Regions from separate parts of the Laceyella sacchari genome, predicted to be linked through region 1. Evidence: a T-box and tRNA genes for the amino acid it is inferred to sense, from the RefSeq annotation. Region 1 holds a T-box; the other holds one or more tRNA genes.
The links. The T-box of region 1 lies ahead of metG (methionine--tRNA ligase). A T-box ahead of a tRNA ligase gene usually reads a tRNA of that ligase, here a tRNA-Met.
Positions count from the first base shown of each region.

Region 2: it has a tRNA-Met gene. The T-box ahead of metG (methionine--tRNA ligase) is inferred to sense a tRNA for this amino acid. The anticodon was not compared.

Region 1 is NZ_CP103866.1:135,001-138,412, reverse strand. Features, by position in the region: gene metG (methionine--tRNA ligase) at 93-2,072, opposite strand; T-box leader at 2,119-2,354, opposite strand; gene NYR52_RS00610 (ATP-binding protein) at 2,500-3,412, opposite strand, start outside.
Region 2 is NZ_CP103866.1:2,383,885-2,387,296, reverse strand. Features, by position in the region: gene NYR52_RS11550 (GNAT family N-acetyltransferase) at 1-62, opposite strand, end outside; gene NYR52_RS11545 (2'-5' RNA ligase family protein) at 87-596, opposite strand; gene NYR52_RS11540 (phosphatidylglycerophosphatase A family protein) at 717-1,244, shown strand; gene NYR52_RS11535 (hypothetical protein) at 1,486-1,665, shown strand; tRNA gene NYR52_RS11530 (tRNA-Met) at 1,741-1,817, shown strand; tRNA gene NYR52_RS11525 (tRNA-Asp) at 1,822-1,898, shown strand; tRNA gene NYR52_RS11520 (tRNA-Ile) at 1,911-1,986, shown strand; tRNA gene NYR52_RS11515 (tRNA-Val) at 2,016-2,090, shown strand; gene NYR52_RS11510 (aminotransferase class V-fold PLP-dependent enzyme) at 2,975-3,412, opposite strand, start outside.

The sequences.
Region 1 (3,412 bases):
AGCAAATGAAGGGGGGCACCGGTATTCGGCACGGGAACCAGACGGTGTCTGATTGCACCACCAAAACGATGATTCCCCCCGCTAGAATCGGTCTACTTCACTTTGGAACCGTTAGGAATATCGCCCGACACAGTCGCCAGCACCAAACGATCTCCTTGAGAAGCCGCCAAGATCATCCCTTGGGACAGTTCACCACGCAATTTGACAGGCTTCAAATTGGTTACGCAAATCACCTTTTGTCCCACTAATTCTTCTGGACTGTAATGCTCGGCAATGCCCGAAACCACTTGCCGTTTCTCTTCTCCCAAATCGAGTTGCAACTTCAACAGGCGATCCGCTTTAGGTACGCGATCCGCTGCGACAACTTCCGCCACCCGTAAATCTACTTTGCCAAAATCTTCGATGCCAATGATTCCTTCCATCTCTTTTTGTTCCTCCCGTTTTGCCTCTTTTTGCTTTGTGTTTTGCTCCTCCGCGGCTGGAGTTGCTGAAGTGGTCATCCGATAAATGGCTTCAATCTCTTCTTTTGCATCCAAGCGTGGGAAGATCGGATTACCTTTTTTCGTTTGGGTTCCCGGACGCAATCCACCAAATGCGGCCAAGCTTTCCCATGAGGTCTGTGGGCCTTCTTCCAAGCCCAATTGTGCCCACATCTTAGACGGGGTTTGCGTCATAAACGGCTGGATCATGATGCTGACCATTCTCAGCACTTCAAGCAGATGATATAGCACCGAACCGAGGAGATGGTGCTTGCCTGGATCTTTGGCCAAGTTCCACGGCTGAGTTTGCTCAATATACCGATTCCCTGCCCGTACCAACTCCCAGATGGCGGTAGCGGCAACAGAGAATTGGAATTTGTCCATCTCTGTTTCCACGCGCTTGACCGTATTCAGCGCCAACTCCCGGAACGCCTCGTCGTATTCCGTAGCACCTTCGACCATCTCCGGCACAACCCCTTGATGGTACTTTTCAACCATGGTTAAGGTGCGGTGCAACAGATTGCCCAAATCATTGGCCAAATCGGCATTCAGCCGTTCAACAAACGCTTCTGGGGTAAAAACGCCATCTGATCCAAACGGCACTTCTCTCATCAGGAAATAACGCATTGCATCCAAACCAAACCGCTCAATCAACGGAACGGGGTCAATCACGTTTCCTTTGGATTTAGACATTTTCTCCCCTTGCACCAAGATCCACCCATGGGCGAACACTTTCTTCGGCAACGGCAGACCGAGCGCCATCAAAAAGATGGGCCAATAAATGGTGTGAAAGCGAACAATCTCTTTTCCAACCAAATGCACATCCGCTGGCCAATATTTCTTATACTTAGCGTCATCGCCAACGCCGTATCCCAGCGCAGAAATATAGTTTGTCAACGCATCCAACCACACGTAAACGACATGCTCAGGATCATCAGGCACTTTGATGCCCCAATCAAACGTGGTGCGAGAGATGCTCAAATCTTCCAAACCGGGTTTGATAAAGTTTTGAATCATCTCGTTTTTACGGGATTCCGGCTCAATGAAACCGGGATTCTCCTCATAGAAACGCAACAGGCGGTCGGCGTATTTGCTCATGCGGAAGAAATAACTCTTCTCTTTGATTTTGCTAATGGGGCGGCCGCAGTCAGGACAAAGCCCATCCTGGACTTGGCGGTCGGTGAAAAACGCTTCATCGTCCACACAATACCAGCCTTCATACTCGCCGAGGTAGATATCCCCTTGCTCCAATAATTGCTTAAAGATTTTTTGTACGACTCGCTTATGGCGCTCATCGGTGGTGCGAATGAAATCGTCATAAGAGATGTCGAGTTTTTTCCACAACTCTTTAATACCCGCAACGATCTCATCAACAAACGCTTTCGGTGTTTTGCCTTCTGCTTGCGCCTTTTTCTGGATTTTCTGACCATGTTCATCCGTGCCGGTCAAGTACATCACATCGAAACCCCGAAGTCGTTTGTACCTAGCGATCACATCACCAGCTACAGTTGTGTAAGCATGACCGATATGTAGTTTGGCACTTGGGTAATAGATGGGTGTCGTAAGATAAAAGGTTTGTTTCTGTTCACTCACTTTTCCCCGCTCCTTTCAAATACAATATAAAAAATCCCGCCCACACAGTTGGGGCGAGATTGTTTCACGCGGTACCACCCAATTTCAGCATCGCCTAACAAGCATGGCGATGCCCTCATTCAAAACCCCTAACGCGGGTTCACGTTCTTTCCTACTCAGATCAGCATTTCAGAAAGAATTCTCCAGGGCCATGTTCATTAGCTTCGGCTATGCTGGCTTTCACCTGATCCAGCTCTCTGGCGATAGCACCCACTAACTACTCTTCCCCTTCACAGAAGCTCATAGGTATACGAACTTTCTCACTTCATCATTATACATCATTCTATTTCGGCCGCTCAAGCATCGACACAATTAGTTTAACCGTTCTGTTGGTTTTTTATGACATTTTTCTGCAACCTGCTGCCTGACTCCTTCCTCCGCTGCTTCCCTAACGGCGGTCGTAACGTACCGCAAACGGAGTTTCATGCTTTTTCAGTTTGCCGTCCCGTGCCAGCCGCTCCAATTCTTGTTTTAATCGCGTCACATCCCAGGATAGACCACACTCCCGGTTTACAAGGGTCACAGTAGACACCAAATCCGTCTCAAACACAGGCAAGGCTTCCAGCAGGCAGGAAATCACTTTGTCATCTTGGGCTTCAGCGAATTGCCTCAGTTCATCAAACGGATTGGACAAGTGTGGACTACGGGTGTAAGCGCAACGCACACGGATGAAAATGGTACGCCCAAACACCGCCGAAGAGACAAAGGTGTCTCCAGAACGGAGGTATGGAAGCCGTTTGCCTTCCTCCGGGGTCAAATCGGTCTCTTCCCGCAACGTGGCGATATCGGTCCCCCTGACCGTCCGGAAGACAAACTTGGTGTTGAGCTGGGCTGTGATCGTCTCATCCAACAGCGTGGGCCTTTGCGTGGCCAACACAAGAAACACTCCGTATTTTCTTCCTTCCTGTGCGATTTCCTTTAAAATGGATTTGGCCGGAGAATCGAGCGCTTTGGGAGCGAAGTTGTGCGCTTCGTCAGTCACCACCACAAACGGGGGAAAGAAACGCCCCTCTTCCCCATTCATTCTGGCGTCTTTATATTCACGCCGTTTGCGGTAGAGGGAACCGATCACATACGTGGCAAACACTTGCAACACCCATGTGCTACCTTGCACCACCACCAGCTTCCCTTGCTCCAAGCCCCGTTCGATCGCTCGGATATCTTGTTGGAACAATCCCGCCTTTTCCAAGCGTTGCAAACGCCAATGAACCCCTTTGACAGAGGATGGCGGCAAGGTGCCATACTGGTTTAACAACTTTTTGAGGTCATGAATCCGCTGGACATCGGTAGGGGTGAGTTCG
Region 2 (3,412 bases), 1.1 Mb from region 1:
CGAATAGCAAAAGCCCATTCCCTCTCCATCGGTGTTTGGGCGATGATGACGGTGACGGCCATGGGACGACATCCTTTCGGATCAGATCATTTTTTCAACAGGAATGTTTGATGAATACTCCAAGAGCCGTTTTCCAGCTGGTACATAAGGTGGAAACGGTCAATTTTCGATTCTAATTCAAATTGCCTCAACCGTAGGGTGCCATACACATCATGTAGCTCTTCTTCCGACATTTTCTGCCCAATGGTGAGATGTGGGATGTAATCATAAGGCATTGGAATGGGATCCAAGGAAGCACTGATCTGGTTGTGCAACGTTTCCAAAGGTTTGCTGTCTTTGATCGCCAGATAGATGGTATGGCTGGTAGGATAGAAATGGCTCACTTTGTGGAACTGGATGGTGAAGGGCTTGTTTTGCTTGGCGATTTCTTCTAATTTCTGGACCGCGTCTTCCACTTTTTCATCAGGCAGTTCAAACTTTTCCCGCAACGTAATATGGGGTGGAATGAGGCTGTAATGCGGGTCGTACCGCTTTCTATAGGAATTGACTAGGTCTTGTACGTGTTTTTGTGGAAAAACTGCAATGCCGAAAAACATAACACATTCCCTCCTTGAACAGAAAAATGGCGCATTTCTTATATTATATCTTTAAATTTTGGTTCACGCATCTTTTGTGGACAATTGATTATGGTAAGATGGCTTATGGGAGGGAAACAGATGAGAAGAGTACACAGCAGTGAAGTGAAACGTACAGTGATGAAAAGCTTGGAAGAACGCGGAGTCAGTATCGAGGCAATTGCTGAAATTGTTCACGAAATGCAGAGCCCTTATAACCCGAATCTAACCATGGAGCAGTGCGTCGACAGCGTGCTGGCCGTGCTGAATAAACGGGAATTGCAACACGCTATTCTGGTAGGAGTCGAGTTAGACCGCTTGGCGGAACAGAATATGTTGTCTGAACCGCTCTTATCCCTTGTCAAAGGGGATGAAGGGCTGTTTGGTTGTGATGAAACATTGGCGTTGGGTTCTGTTTTGGGCTATGGGAGCATCGCCGTCACTACCTTTGGTCACTTGGACAAGCATAAAATTGGGCTCATTCGCGAGTTGGACACCAAAAAAGGTGGACGGGTGCAGACGTTTATGGATGATTTGGTCGCCAGTGTCGCGGCTGCAGCTTCAGGACGCCTGGCACACCGTTTGCGCGATGAGGAAGAGCGGGCTTCAGCCCAACAGCTGGAAGATTGAGCAAATAGCAGGCCTATCGATGCAAATAAGCCGTTGTCACAATCGACAACGGCTTTACCATTTGGCCGTGAGGAGGGAATATTGGTCGGCTCGTGAACAGTTAAGCCCGACAAGGTTGCTTGGGTTAATATAGCATATGCGGGAAGGGTCTGCGCGCTCTGGACGAAACGGAAAATGTGCAAGCGCCCTTAGGCATGAAAAATGGAAAACAGCGAAAAATAAGAGATGAAAGGAGGAACGCATGATGCAATGGGTATATTGGGCCAAATTATATGACAGCCGCTTTCAAGCGCGGTGTTTGGCGGCACGAATGCAGGAGGACTGGTGGCTGTACGGGTATGATAGCCCGGAGCGTGTAGAGGTGTTTCGTTCCAAAAAAGGGCGTTATGGCGTTCGTTATATTTGGGATAAAAAATCTTAAAAAAAGGCCTTGCACTTTTGAAGAAATTGATGTATATTAATAAATGTCGCTGATGACGATTAAAACAATTAATATCGCGGGGTGGAGCAGTCTGGTAGCTCGTCGGGCTCATAACCCGAAGGTCGCAGGTTCAAATCCTGTCCCCGCAACCAACTCGGAGCTGTGGTGTAGAGGCCTAACATGCCTGCCTGTCACGCAGGAGATCGCGGGTTCGAATCCCGTCAGCTCCGCCACTTCACCATCATGGGCCTATAGCTCAGTTGGTAGAGCAGTCGGCTCATAACCGATCGGTCACAGGTTCGATTCCTGTTGGGCCCACCAACTTATCTAAAAACTACATATTTTCACTTGGGCAGTTAGCTCAGAGGGAGAGCGCTTCCTTGACACGGAAGAGGTCGTAGGTTCGATTCCTATACTGCCCACCAACCAAACCCTTGCACATTTGCAAGGGTTTTTTGTTTGATAGAGGAGTAAGTTGCGTTTTTATGGTGAATTGATGAAAGCGAGAGAGTTAATCACTATTATTGTTCGATGTAAAACAATAAATCATGGAAAAGGGTGCTTGGTTACTGATTGGATATGGTGTTCGGCTATGGATCCCCTTGCTGCGTATATTAAATCATACTACATAGTATATACTGATTATAATGGCTATTTTGCGAGATAGGAGGTGGAAAAGTGCTAAATGGGGATCTGTGTTGATTTTTTTTATCTTGATTGTTATTGCAACTTTGCATTTAAAAACGATGCGCGGGAATAAGAAGAATGGAATACATTTGGCCTGAACAGATACCGAAATTAAGGTATATATCTTTTCTAGGTAACTACGCACATTTGATAAAAATACTCAAATTCTGTTATGAAATGATGTATTGAAAGAAAAGAATTATAGCACCTCAAATAGATAAAGCCAAGGGTTTGGAAGTCATCTTTCAGTGTTTAAACAAACGACAGTAAGCATATGTATGGTGCAGGCTGAAGGCAAAAAAAAGGTCTCCGCCGAGGGGGTGCGCTAGAATGGATTCGACGGAGACGAGGAAGAGTTAAGAAAACCATTCATTGTGGGGATTCGAAGATAAGCGAGACAGTGCTATCCTCGAACGCTATTAAGTATAACACATTTATTCAATATGTTACAGTTTTTAATTGAGGAATGCATTAATTATTAATACTTATTTGCTCATAAATAGGAAATTAATACATGATGGCATCATCCATGCCCAGCATGAGAGGGGTACTCCTGAGGGCGATTAAAGCAAAAGTGATGGGATGCGTGCAGATGCGTTGATGTGATGGTGGACGCTTTTTTTTATTCACGGTGCGAGGCGACGAGGACGGAGGTGGAATGTTGTCCTCCCTGCTTGCGGGCGTGGTGAATCGCAGCTTCAAGGATCACGAGGGCACGGATCAATTCTGTATGGGAATGGAAGGCGTGGATGGAAAAGCGGATGCCTTCCGGGCGCGGCAGATGGCGAATGTATAGATGGTGCTTTAGACAGTAGTCCACGATTTCCTCGTGGGCAAGGCCTTCTATACGGAAGCATACCAAACCGGAAGCGGGGAAGGAGAGGTCGGTGAACAGAGTGACATCCGGCAGAAGCAGAAGCTGCTGTTTGAACCAGGTGGCCAAATGATGGATCTGCGAGGTGACCGCGGGAAGCTGGTACTGATCCAAGAGTTCTAAGCCACGGGTGAAGCCGGCAATTAAGGCAATGTTTTTTGTGGAGCCTTCCATTTTTTGCGAATC